Regions from separate parts of the Streptomyces sp. NPDC046821 genome, predicted to be linked through region 3. Evidence: riboswitches for the same ligand, from Rfam matches in the RefSeq annotation. Region 3 holds a riboswitch; each other region holds the start of a gene.
What was found. Region 3 has a riboswitch for thiamine pyrophosphate ahead of thiC (phosphomethylpyrimidine synthase ThiC). Riboswitches for the same ligand answer to the same signal wherever they lie in the genome.
Positions count from the first base shown of each region.

Region 1: another riboswitch for thiamine pyrophosphate. It lies ahead of ABZ893_RS08445 (cytosine permease); the one in region 3 lies ahead of thiC (phosphomethylpyrimidine synthase ThiC).
Region 2: another riboswitch for thiamine pyrophosphate. It lies ahead of thiO (glycine oxidase ThiO); the one in region 3 lies ahead of thiC (phosphomethylpyrimidine synthase ThiC).

Region 1 covers NZ_JBEYYB010000003.1:411,566-415,927, forward strand. Annotated here, with positions in the region: gene thiD (bifunctional hydroxymethylpyrimidine kinase/phosphomethylpyrimidine kinase) at 1-372, opposite strand, end outside; gene ABZ893_RS08445 (cytosine permease) at 369-1,805, opposite strand; TPP riboswitch at 1,798-1,893, opposite strand; gene glgB (1,4-alpha-glucan branching enzyme) at 2,019-4,184, opposite strand.
Region 2 covers NZ_JBEYYB010000014.1:287,899-292,260, reverse strand. Annotated here, with positions in the region: gene ABZ893_RS28590 (thiazole synthase) at 1-430, opposite strand, end outside; gene thiS (sulfur carrier protein ThiS) at 434-649, opposite strand; gene thiO (glycine oxidase ThiO) at 646-1,824, opposite strand; TPP riboswitch at 1,822-1,934, opposite strand; gene ABZ893_RS28575 (hypothetical protein) at 1,986-2,330, shown strand; gene ABZ893_RS28570 (FAD-dependent oxidoreductase) at 2,450-3,676, shown strand; gene ABZ893_RS28565 (Rv2175c family DNA-binding protein) at 3,731-4,096, shown strand; gene thiE (thiamine phosphate synthase) at 4,174-4,362, shown strand, end outside.
Region 3 covers NZ_JBEYYB010000010.1:195,131-199,492, forward strand. Annotated here, with positions in the region: gene ABZ893_RS21920 (helix-turn-helix domain-containing protein) at 1-136, shown strand, start outside; gene ABZ893_RS21925 (SsgA family sporulation/cell division regulator) at 237-698, shown strand; gene ABZ893_RS21930 (YibE/F family protein) at 776-2,155, opposite strand; TPP riboswitch at 2,227-2,383, shown strand; gene thiC (phosphomethylpyrimidine synthase ThiC) at 2,376-4,160, shown strand; gene ABZ893_RS21940 (hypothetical protein) at 4,285-4,362, opposite strand, start outside.

The sequences.
Region 1 (4,362 bases), on a different contig from region 3:
CAGCGGGTCACCGTGCTTGGACACGCTCACCGGGTCGACCACGACGGGGGCGTCCGTACCGGCAAGCAGCTCGGCGACGGTCTCGACGAGCGCCGGCGACGACAGCATCCCGGTCTTGACGGCCTGGACCCCGATGTCGTCCACGACGCTGCGGTACTGCGTGCGCACCGCCTCGACGGGCAGCTCCCAGGCGCCCTGGACCCCGAGGGAGTTCTGCGCGGTGACGGCCGTCAGGACGCTCATGCCGTGGGCGCCGAGCGCCAGCATCGTCTTCAGGTCGGCTTGGATCCCGGCGCCGCCGCCCGAGTCCGATCCGGCGACGGTCAGGACGCGGGGCGGCACGGCACCTGCGGTGCGCGGGGGGACGGTCATACCCGGTTCTCCTCAAGAGCTGCGGTGGCGACAGGGGCGGCCTTGCGGCGCAGCCGGAGCGGCGCGTACACCGCGAGGGCGACGACGAAGGCGACGTAGTACGCGAGGTCGGCGCCGTGCAGCGCCTTCGCGACCGGGCCCACGTACAGGCCGCTGTCCATGAAGGGGACGGCCGCGGCGAAGGCGGCGGCGAAGGCGACGAGGCCGGGCCACCAGGACTGCGGCTCGGCGCTCTCGGCGGCGAGGTCGATGGGCGCCCCGCCCCGTGCCCTGGAGCGGGCGAACCAGTCGACGGCCACGACCGCGACGAAGCCGGGGATCCAGTAGCCGACGAACAGCAGTACGTTCTGGAACCGGGTCGCGGTGTCGGCCGCGTGCATCCACAGCACCAGCGGGAAGCCGAGCACCGCAGCCAGAGCCGCGGCGAGCGGCCGGGGGACACGGACGCCGATGGTCTGCAGGGCGAGTGAGCCGCTGTAGTCGTTCATCGCGTTGCTGCACAGCGCCGCGAGCGCCACGGCCAGCAGCCCGAAAGCGCTGAGCACACCGCCGCCGAGCAGCTTGTCGACGCCCTGCGCGGTCTGGTCCGTGAACACGGACGCGCCCCAGAGGCCCAGCGTCTCCACGGCCACGAAGGACACCGTGACCCCGAGAAGCGTGTACCAGAACATGCGCTTACGGGACGTCGTCGCCGGAAGGTAACGGCTGAAGTCGCTCGCGTAAGGAGCCCACGACAGGGACAGGCTGAGCGCGATCGTGCTGGTCAGGACGAACGCGCCGGCCCGGTCGGCGCCGTGCGCGGCCCCGGTCGCGGCAGGGTGCACATCGCCGAGGAGCTTCACGGCCAGGACCGCGAAGGCGGCGGCCAGGACGAAGGTCATCAGCTTCTGGAGCCGGTGGATGGCCTCGTAGCCGAGGACGCCGAGCGCGCCCTGCGCCGCCATCATCACCAGGACGCCCAGCCAGAACGGCCAGCCGCAGAGCCGGGCCAGCGCGTCGCCGCCGAACAGGCCGATCAGCGCGTCCCAGGCGACCGACGACAGCCACTGCAGCACGCCGGGCACCGCGACGGCCCGGCCGAACGCGAGCCGTGCGAGCGGCAGCTGCCCGGCACCGGTCACGCTGCCCCACGTACCGAGGTACGCGGTGGGGACGGCGCCGACGAGGGTGCCGAGGACGACGGCGGCGAGCGCGGTCGTGAAGTCCAGGCCGAGGATGATGCCGACGGTGCCGGTGAAGACGCCGGTCATGGTCAGGTTCGGGGCGAACCACACGGTGAAGAGGCGCCCGGCGCCGCCGTAGCGGTGGGACTCGGGGACCGGCGCGATCCCGCGCGCCTCGACCCGCAGGTCACCCGGCGCGGCAGGCATCCGCCCGTCGAAGACCGAGGGCGCTCCGGCGCCGGTGCTGCTCGGGGCATGGGGCAACGACATTGGCTGACATCCCTCCGCCAGTGCTAACTGGTTCAGGTTCGACGGGTGTGATCTCAGCCCCCGCTATGGGGCACCCCGTGTCCGGTACGACGGCAAGAGTAGCTTCCCTGTGCCGTACGGCACACCAGGGGGCACGACGGAGGCGGGTGAGAGCACCGCCCTCACCCGCCTCAAGCGCACTGTCTGAAAATGTCGCCCCGCGCCGTCAGGACCTCACGCCGGACGCAGCCACACCGTCGCCAGCGGCGGCAGCGTCAGCCGCAGCGAGTCCGGCCGCCCGTGGCAGGGCACCGGATCCGGCTTGAGCACACCGGTGTTGAGAACGTCACCGCCGCCGTACCGGGCCGAGTCCGTGTTCAGGGCCTCGAACCACCCGGGGACACTGTCCGGCACACCGAGCCGGTAGTCCTCGCGCACCACCGGCGAGAAGTTGCACACGGCCAGCAGGGGAGTGCCGTCCGCCGCGAAGCGCAGGAACGCGATCACGTTGTCGTCGGCCGCGTCCGTGGTGATCCACCGGAACCCCTCGGGCGACGTGTCCCGCTGCCACAGCGCGGGCGCGTCCGCGTAGAAGTGGTTGAGGTCGCGCACCAGATCCTGCACACCACGGTGGTCCGGCTCGGCGGAGTAGGCCGGGTCGAGGAGCCACCAGTCCGGTCCCTGCTGCTCGGACCACTCGCCTCCCTGCGCGAACTCCTGCCCCATGAACAGGAGTTGCTTGCCCGGGTGGGCCCACATGAAGCCCAGGTAGGCACGGTGATTGGCGCGCTGCTGCCACCAGTCGCCGGGCATCTTGGAGACGAGGGCACGTTTGCCGTGCACCACCTCGTCGTGCGAGATCGGCAGGATGTAGTTCTCGCTGTACGCGTACACCATCGAGAACGTCATCTCGTTGTGGTGGTACTTGCGGTGCACGGGCTCCTTCGACATGTACACCAGCGAGTCGTGCATCCAGCCCATGTTCCACTTCAGGCCGAAGCCGAGGCCGCCGAAGCCGGTGGGGCCGACGTGATGCGTCTCCCGGGTCACCCCGTCCCAGGCCGTCGACTCCTCCGCGATCGTCAGGACACCCGGCACCCTGCGGTACAGGGTCGCGTTCATCTCCTGGAGGAAGGCGACGGCGTCGAGGTTCTCCCGGCCGCCGTGCACGTTCGGCGACCACTGGCCTTCCTCACGTGAGTAGTCCAGGTAGAGCATCGAGGCGACGGCGTCCACGCGCAGGCCGTCGACGTGGAACTCCTCGCACCAGTACACGGCGTTCGCCACAAGGAAGTTACGGACTTCAGTGCGGCCGTAGTCGAACTCAAGGGTGCCCCAGTCGGGGTGCTCGGCGCGCTGCGGGTCCGCGGGCTCGTACAGGTGGGTGCCGTCGAAGCGGGCAAGCGCCCAGTCGTCCTTCGGGAAGTGCGCCGCCACCCAGTCCACGATCACGCCGATGCCCGCCTGGTGGAGGGTGTCGACGAGGTACCGGAAGTCGTCGGGGGAGCCGAGCCGTGAGGTCGGAGCGTAGAAACCCGTCACCTGGTAACCCCAGGACGGCCCGTAGGGGTGCTCCGCGACCGGCATGAACTCGACGTGGGTGAAGCCGAGTTGACTCACGTACGCGGCGAGCTGGTCCGCGAGTTCGCGGTAGCCGAGGCCCGGCCGCCAGGACGGCAGATGCACCTCGTACACGGAGAACGGCGCCTCATGCACGGGCTGTTGGCCGCGCCTGGCCATCCAGGTGCCGTCTTCCCAGGTGTACGAGGAGCTGGTCACGACGGACGCGGTCTCCGGCGGCACCTGGGTGCGGCGGGCCATCGGGTCCGCGCGCAGCGAGTGTGAACCGTCGGACCCGGCGACGTCGAACTTGTACACCGTGCCGTCACCGAGGCCCGGCAGGAACAGCTCCCACACGCCCGACGAGCCGAGGGACCGCATCGGGAACGCGGTGCCGTCCCAGGCACAGAAGTCCCCGCACACGCGCACACCCCGGGCGTTCGGCGCCCACACCGTGAACCGGGTGCCCGCGACCCCTTCGTGCGTCATCGGGTGCGCGCCGAGCGCCGTCCACAGCTCCTCGTGCCGCCCCTCCCCGATCAGATGCAGGTCCATCTCCCCGAGCGCGGGCAGGAAGCGGTACGGGTCGTGCACCTCCCGCTCGTCCCCGTCGTACGTCACGAACAGCGTGTATCCGGGAATCGTGTCGAACGGCAGCAGCGCGGAGAAGAAGCCGTCACCGTCGTCGTGCAGCTCGGTCCGCCGCCCTTCGACGGACACGGCGACGGCCTGGGCGTACGGCCGCAGCACCCGGAGCGCCACACCGCTCTCCGTCAGGTGCGCGCCGAGCAGGGAGTGCGGGTCGTGATGGGTGCCCGTCAGGAGACGTGCGCGGTCCATGCCGTCCGGCTCGGGCGCGGGCAGGACGGTGAGCGGACCGGGGCCGGGCTTCACGGGCCGGCCGACACGCTTGCGGACGGGGGTCTTGCCAGCACCAGCAGCCACGGTTCTGCCTCCTAGGGACGGGTGGGGAGTCCGGCGGGCGGCGGCGGGGATGCCGCCGCCCGTTCAAGCAAGG
Region 2 (4,362 bases), on a different contig from region 3:
CCAGCTTCCGCGCGAGCACCGGGTCGTCGTTCGTGTACGGGAGCACGGTGAAGCCGTCGTCGACCAGGGTCTCCGCCGCGTCCAGGAGCTCGATCGGGTCGGGCAGCAGGGTGCGCTCGTCCGCGATGACCTCCAGCTTCACCAGGTCCGTGCCGAGCGCCTCGCGCGCGAGGCGGGCGGTCAGGACGGCCTCACCGGCGGTGTAACAGCCCGCCGTGTTCGGCAGCACCTGGATGCCCAGCTTCTCCAGGACCGACAGCACGGAGCCCTGCACGCTCGCGTCCACCCGCCGCATCGCGACGGTCGTCAGCTCCGTGCCGGACGCCACGAGCGAGCGCTCCAGGACGTCGAGGCTGGGCGCGCCGCCCGTGCCCATGATCAGGCGGGACGAGAAGGACGTGCCGCCGATGACCAAAGCGTCGTCAGCCATGGTTCAGCCTCCCTGGACAGCGGTGAGGACCTCGACACGGTCCCCGTCGGTGAGTGCGGTCGCGGCCCACTGCGTGCGCGGGACGACGGTTTCGTTGAGGGCGGCGGCGACCCCGGAATGCGCGGTGGTCAGCCCCGCGACGAGGGCGTCGAGCGTGGTGCCCGGGGCGACCTCGCGGCCCTCCCCGTTCACGGACACACGGGTGACGGACACGGTCATACGGGCTGCTCCACGGAGACGGTTGCGGGGGCGCTGTCGAAGCGCCGGGGGGTGAAGGGGCGGGCCTCTTCGGGGAGTTCGCCGGTGGTCAGGAGGTGGGCCATGCAGTCGCCGGTGACGGGGGTGAGCAGGACGCCGTTGCGGAAGTGTCCGGTGGCGAGCAGCAGGCCCGGCAGGGCGGTCGGCCCGAGCATCGGGGCGTTGTCCGGAGAGCCGGGGCGCAGGCCCGCGCGGGTCTCCGTCAGCGGCAGTTCCGTGATGCCGGGTACGAGTTCGTGGGCGTCGCGCAGCAGCTCGTAGACGCCGCCCGCGGTCACCGTGGTGTCCCAGCCGAGCTCCTCGCTGGTGGCGCCGACGACCAGTTCGCCGTCGACCCGCGGCACCAGGTAGAGGTGGCCGCCGCGCACGATGGCGCGCACGGTGCGGCTCAGGAACGGCGCGTACGCCTTCGGCACGGTCAGGCGCAGGACCTGGCCCTTCACCGGGCGCACCGGTGGCAGCACGGCGTCCGGGACCCCGGCGAGGCGGCCGCTGAGGCTGCCGCCGGCGAGGACGACCTGGTCCGCTTCGAGTTCGCTGCCCTCGGCGAGGACCAGACCGCGGGCGCGCTCACGTACGACTGTCAGCCGCTCGGCCCACTGCCGGTGGAAGGTCACCCCGGCGCGTTCGCAGGCCGCGACAAGGGCCTTCGCGAGACGCCGCGGGTCGATCTGGTGGTCACCGTCGACGCGCAGGCCGCCCCGCACGGAGGGGGCCAGCATCGGTTCGAGACGCCGACACTCGCGCCCGGTCAGCCACTCCGACTCCAGGCCCGACCGGAGCTGGAGGTCGTGCAGCTCGCGCAGGTGCGCGCGGTCGTCTGCGTCGAGCGCGACGGCCAGCGTGCCGCACGCGCGGTAGCCGAGGTCGAGCCCGGTGAACTCGGAGAGCTCGGCCGCGAACTCCGGATAGCGGCGCGCGGACTCCACGTTCAGGCCGAGCAACGTCTCCTCGCCGTAGTGGAGTTCGGTTACGGCGGCGAGCATCCCGGCCGCCACCTGCGCGGCCCCGCCGCCCGGAGCGGGGTCCACGACCGCGGTACGCAGACCGCGCTGAGCGGCCCGCCACGCGGTGACGAGACCGATGATCCCGCCGCCCACGATGAGGACGTCGGAGCCTTCTGAAGAACGCGGCATGGGCTTCCAGCCCCTCCCTTCGCCGGCATGACCCGGATCAGGTTCGTACGGTCGGAGGCCGCCCAGCCTCCCTCTCAGCCCGGTCCGTCCGGGCTCCCGCGAGTGCTTTACGGTGGCCACCCTAACCGTTGCCCCGATCCGCAGTAAGGGAGCCCGCCCGCATGGCCCGCTCGCTCGACGGTCTCGTCCTCTCCCCGGTCGCCGACCAGGCCCCCGGCCAGGTCGGTACGCGGACGCGTTTCACGTACCACGAGGAGGACGGCCGGATCTGGGCCGAGTACGCGGGCGGGGACGTCGTACGCGGACACCTCGTCGGCACGCGCGAGGGCGACCGGATCGACTTCCGGTACGTCCAGCTCAAGACGGACGGGACGACCGCCTCCGGGCACTGCGTCTCGGACGTCGTGGAGCTGCCCGACGGGCGCGTGCGGCTCGACGAGAAGTGGGAGTGGGAGTCGCAGCCCGGCAGCGGGACGAGCGTGGTCGAGGAGCTCCCGGCGGGCTGACCCTCGCCCCTGACGTGACGGACCCGCGGTCAAACCCGATGCTCCGTGTGGAAGACGTCACCGGACCGTTGTGATCCACCCGGCTGACTGACTGAACGTCAGATGCTTAAGGTGATCCGGTGAGCGAGCAGACCCAGAACCAGGCCCCGGCGGGGCGCCGCGTCGTGATCGTCGGCGCCGGGATGGCGGGGGTCCAGACCGCCGTGGCCCTGCGCGAACAGGGCTTCACCGGCGCGGTCACCCTGATCGGCGCGGAACCCCATCAGCCGTACGACCGGCCCCCGCTGTCCAAGGCGGTGCTGCTCGGCAAGGCCGAGGGATCCGCGTTCGACGTCGACTTCGAAGCACTCGACATCACGCTCGAACTCGGCCGCGAGGTCACCGGCGTACGCCCCGCCGAGCACGCGCTCGACACCGCGACAGGCCCCGCCCTCTACGACGTCCTCGTCCTCGCCACCGGCGCCGAACCCGTCACGCTGCCCGGCACCGAGGACATCCCCGGCGTCCATCTGCTGCGCACGCTCGACGACGCGGAGCGGCTGCGTCCGGTCCTCGCCGCCCAGCACGACATCGTCGTCGTGGGTGCGGGCTGGATCGGCGCCGAGTTCGCCACGGCCGCCCGCGAGGCCGGGTGCGCGGTCACCGTCGTCGAGGCCGCCGAGCGCCCGCTCGCCGGCGCGCTGCCCGCCGAGGTCGCCGCCCCCATGGCCGCCTGGTACGCGGACGCCGGCGCGGAACTGCGCACCAACGCGCGCGTGGAGCACATCGAACCCGGCGCCGTGGTCCTCGACGACGGCACCCGCGTGCCCGCCGGAGCCGTCGTCGTCGGCATCGGCGCGCGCCCCGCCACCGGCTGGCTCACCGGCTCCGGCATCGAACTCGGCGTCCACCGCGAGGTCGTCGCCGACCAGCACCTGCGCACGTCCGAACCCGACGTGTACGCCGTCGGCGACTGCTCGTCCTTCCCCTCCGGCAGGTACGGCGAGCGCCTGATGGTCCACCACTGGGACAACGCGCTCCAGGGCCCCCGCACCGTCGCCGCCAACATCATCGGCGAGACCCCGGCGACGTACGACCCCGTGCCGTACTTCTGGTCGGAGCAGTTCGGGCGCTTCGTGCAGTACGCCGGGCACCACGCCGGCGCCGACGCGACCGTGTGGCGCGGTGACCCCGAGGGCGCCTCCTGGTCGGTGTGCTGGCTGCGCGAGAACCGGCTCGTCGGCGTCCTCGCCGTGGGGCGTCCGCGTGACCTGGCCCAGGGACGCAAGCTCATCGAGTCGGGCGCCGTGCTCGACCCGGAGGTCATCGCCGACGCGGCCCGCCCCCTGAAGGCGGCCGTCGCGTAAGCCTTTCGTACGGCCGCGTTTCCCACTGTCAGTCCGGGATGGCAGGCTTGTCGTGTGACCGAGATTGACGCAAAGATCGATGCTCTCGTCCCCGAGTGGCTGACCCTCCCCGACATCGCCGAGCAGTTCGGCGTGGAGGTGACGAAGGTGCGGCAGCTGGTGAAGGACGGCCAGGTGATCGCCGTACGCCGCGGTGAGAACAGGGCGCTGCACGTGCCCGCCGCCTTCATCGACGGCGACAAGGTCGTCAAGGGCCTCACCGGGACCCTGACCCTCCTGAGGGACGACGGCTTCAACGACGAAGAGATGCTGGAGTGGCTCTTCACCCCCGACCCGACCCTGCCGGGCACCCCCGCGCAGGCGCTGAGCGAGAATCGCGGCACGGAGGTGAAGCGCCGCGCCCAGGCGCTCGCCGTCTGACCTGACAACCGTCCGGTGTGCGGGCCGCGTCCCTCGCGGCCCGCGCGCCACCGACCAGGGGGGATCCACCCATGGCCATGGCCGCCACGTACCGCGACCGGCTCGCCGACGCCCGGCTGTACCTGTGCACGGACGCCCGCAAGCGCCAGGGCGACCTCCCCGAGTTCCTCGACGCCGTCCTGGCGAACGGCGTGGACATCGTGCAGCTGCGCGACAAGGGCATGGAGGCCGGCGAGGAGCTGGAGCACCTGGCCGTCCTCGCCGAC
Region 3 (4,362 bases):
TGTGGGGTCCACAGCAGCCACGATCGCGGTCTCGTTGCCCGCTCATCAGGCCGGCCGGCTGCTGCCCGCGGCACGTCAGTTGCAGCACGAAGTGGGCAAGCTGATGGGGACACTCGCCTTCTCTATCAGCATCTGAAAACTCACTCCTTGTGATCTCGCATGTACTTTAAGCAAGATGCGAAGAGCGTCGGGACGGTTGTTCCCGGCCGATCGACGGCAATTTGACGGGGTAGGCGATGCGCGAGTCGGCACAGTCGGTACAAGCAGAGGTCATGATGAGCTTCCTCGTGTCCGAGGAGCTCTCCTTCCGCATCCCGGTGGAGTTGCGGTATGTCGCCGCTGATCCCTATGCCGTGCGGCTGACCTTCCACCTGCCCGGGGACGCCCCGGTGACCTGGGCCTTCGGAAGGGAGCTCCTGGTGGACGGGATCGCGATCCCCTGCGGTGACGGCGATGTGCGGATCGAACCGGTGGAACTGGTGGGCAGCGAGGGCGAGATGCCGGGCGAGGTGCACATCAAGCTCCAGGTCGGCGGCGACCAGGCGCTGTTCAGGGCGGGCATCGCTCCGCTCATCGCGTTCCTCGACCGCACCGACAGGCTCGTCCCGCTCGGTCAGGAGCGGGCGCTGGCCGACTTCGAGACGCATCTCGACGAGGAGCTCGACAAGATCCTCGCCGAGGAGCAGAGCGCGGGCTGACCTGCACCGGGATTCCCCGAACGTTCAACTGACGTAACGCTTCAGCAGACCGGTGCCCTTGGAGTGCCCGCAGGGGTTCAGCGCTTGCGGCGCCGGCCTCTGCCTCCGCGTACCGCACCAGCCGCGGCAGGTGCAGCGGATGTCGGGGAAGCCGGGCGGTCGGCAGGGGACACGCGGTCGGCGGAGACCACCAGGGCCGCGAGTGCCGTCGTCACCGGAACCGAGGCGACGAGGCCGATCGAGCCGACGAGGGTCCGGACGATCTCCTCCGCCACCAGTTCGCTGTTGGCGACGGACCCCACACCGCTCTGCGCGATCGAGAAGAGCAGCAGCAGCGGCAGCGCCGCGCCCGCGTACGCGAGGACCAGGGTGTTGACCACGGACGCGATGTGGTCGCGGCCGATGCGGATGGCCGCGCGGTACAACCCGCGCCGGCCCATCGTCGGGTCCGCCTGGTGCAGCTCCCACACAGCAGAGGTCTGAGTGACCGTCACATCGTCCAGCACGCCGAGCGAGCCGATGATGACGCCGGCGAGCAGCAGACCGCTCATGTCGATGGACGGATAAAGGCCGTGGATCAGGCCGGTGCTGTCGTCCGTGTTGCCCGTCAGCGCCGCCCAGCCGATGAACAGCGAGCCCAGCAGGCCGATCAGGAACAGCGACACGAGTGTGCCGAGCACCGCCACCGAGGTGCGGGCCGTCAGTCCGTGGCACATGTAGAGCGCGATCAGCATGATGGCGCTCGCCCCGACCACGGCGACCACCAGTGGATTCGACCCCTGCAGGATCGCGGGCAGGATGAAGAAGGTCAGCACCATGAAGCTGACGGCCAGGGCGATGAGCGCCATGACGCCCCGCAGCCGTCCCACGACGACCACGACCAGTGCGAAGATGCCGGCCAGCAGCGCCATCGGGAACCGGCGGTTCACATCGGTGACCGAGTACTGGAGTTCCTTGGGCGCGTCGGGCGCGTAGGCCACGATCACCTGCTGCCGTTCGTGCAACTGCCGTGGTGAGTCCGGCTGCACGATCTCCGTGAACGTACGGCCCGTGTCCTTGCCGCTGTCGATGCGGACCGTTGCCTTCCCGCACGTGCCCTTTGCCGGTTGCCCTGCCGAGGGGCCTCCAGAGGTCGGCGTGCCCGGCGCGGGAGCGCCGCCCGAGGCGTTCACGGAGCCGCAGTCGACCTTGTCGACACGTGTGACGGTGGCCTGCTGGGTCTGCCGGTCGAACCCGACGCCCGAACGGGAGTGGGGTGGTGCGCCACCGGGCCACAGCACCACGAGACCGACGACGACCGCCACGGAGAACGGGATGAGTACCGCGGCGATGACCTTCCGCAGATGCCGGGAAACGGGCGCGGCGGGGCCGTGGCTGTGGGAGTGCCCGTGGCCCGAATGCCCTTGATTCTGCGGGGGAAGCGACGGCGGGAGCGGGGGCTGCTGCGTGCTGGTCACCGCCCGATCATCGCAAGAACGGCAGGGGCCCTCTGTTCAGCGCGCCAGATATGACGCTAGCGTGGGGGCACCTTTGCACACGCGGGAGCTCGGAGCACCGGGCTGAGAGGGCGCTGACCTCCGCTTCGGCGATGTTTCACGTGGAACATCGTCCGACGGAAGCCGCTGCGTCGACCGCCGAACCTGTTACCGGGTAATGCCGGCGTAGGGAGTAGGTCTCATGACCACATCGGACGCACGCACGCCTGCCTCCAACCAGTCCGCAGGGACGGGCGAGGCCGGGAAGTCCATCGGCTGGCACAAGGGGTACGTCACGGGCTCACGCCCCGACCTCCAGGTGCCGGTCCGCCAGGTGCACCTCACCAACGGCAAGGCGGTCACGCTCTACGACACGTCCGGGCCGTACACCGATCCGACCATCGACACCGATGTCCGCAGGGGCCTCGCGCCGCTGCGGGAGAACTGGATCATCGGCCGCGGCGACACCGAGGAGTACGCGGGCCGCCCGGTCCGCCCCGAGGACGACGGGATCAAGCACACCTCGCCGCGCGGCGGCCTGCGCAACCTCGACGCGGTCTTCCCCGGCCGCCCCCGGCAGCCGCGCCGCGGCCGCGGCGGCCAGGCGGTGACCCAGCTCGCGTACGCCAGGCGCGGGGAGATCACGCCCGAGATGGAGTACGTGGCCCTCCGGGAGAACGTGGAGCCCGAGGTCGTCCGCGAGGAGATCGCCGCGGGTCGCGCGGTCCTGCCGGCCAACGTCAACCACCCGGAGATCGAGCCGATGATCATCGGCAAGCGATTCCTGGTGAAGGTCAACGCCAACATCGGTAATTCCGCGGTCACTTCGTCCATCGAGGAGGAGGTGGAGAAGATGACGTGGGCGACCCGTTGGGGCGCCGACACGGTCATGGACCTCTCCACGGGCCGCAACATCCACACCACCCGCGAATGGGTCCTGCGCAACTCCCCCGTCCCGATCGGAACGGTCCCGCTCTACCAGGCGCTGGAGAAGGTCGACGGCCGCGCCGAGGAGCTGACCTGGGAGATCTACAAGGACACGGTCATCGAGCAGGCCGAGCAGGGCGTCGACTACATGACGGTCCACGCCGGTGTGCGCCTGCCGTACGTCCCGCTCACCGCGAACCGCAAGACGGGCATCGTCTCGCGCGGCGGCTCGATCATGGCGGCCTGGTGCCTCGCGCACCACAAGGAGAGCTTCCTCTACGAGAACTTCGAGGAGCTGTGCGAGATCCTCGCGGCGTACGACGTCACGTACTCGCTCGGCGACGGCCTGCGGCCCGGCTCCATCGCGGACGCCAATGACGAGGCGCAGTTCGCCGAGCTCCGCACGCTCGGTGAGCTCAACTCCATCGCCAAGCGGCACAACGTACAGACGATGATCGAGGGCCCCGGGCACGTCCCGATGCACAAGATCAAGGAGAACATCGACCTCCAGCAGGAGATCTGCGAGGAGGCGCCGTTCTACACGCTCGGCCCGCTGACCACCGACATCGCACCGGCCTACGACCACATCACCTCCGGCATCGGCGCCGCGATGATCGCGTGGTGGGGCACGGCGATGCTCTGCTACGTCACGCCCAAGGAGCACCTGGGCCTGCCGAACCGTGACGACGTGAAGACCGGCGTCATCACGTACAAGATCGCGGCCCACGCGGCGGACCTCGCCAAGGGCCACCCGGGCGCCCAGGAATGGGACGACGCGCTGTCCGACGCGCGGTTCGAGTTCCGCTGGGAGGACCAGTTCAACCTGGCCCTCGACCCGGTCACGGCAAGGGAGTTCCACGACGAGACCCTCCCGGCCGAACCCGCGAAGACCGCCCACTTCTGCTCCATGTGCGGGCCGAAGTTCTGCTCGATGAAGATCTCGCAGGACATCCGCCGTGAGCACGGCGGGACGAAGAGCGAGATCGAGGCGGGCATGGCGGAGAAGTCCAAGGAGTTCGCCGCCGCCGGCAACCGGGTCTATCTGCCGATCGCGGACTGACAGGTCTGGCTGCCGATCGCCGACTGACAGGTCTGGCTGTCGGTCGCGGACTGATCTGGCCCGTATACGGGTGAGCGGGGCGCTCGTGCGTGAGCGTCCCGCTCAGGGGGAAGTGCCGTGCGCCCTAGTCCGGCTGGTGGTCCGGGCCTCCGTAGTCGGGGCTGCTGAAGTCCGGGCTGGAGTAGCTCGGGCGGCCGGAGGA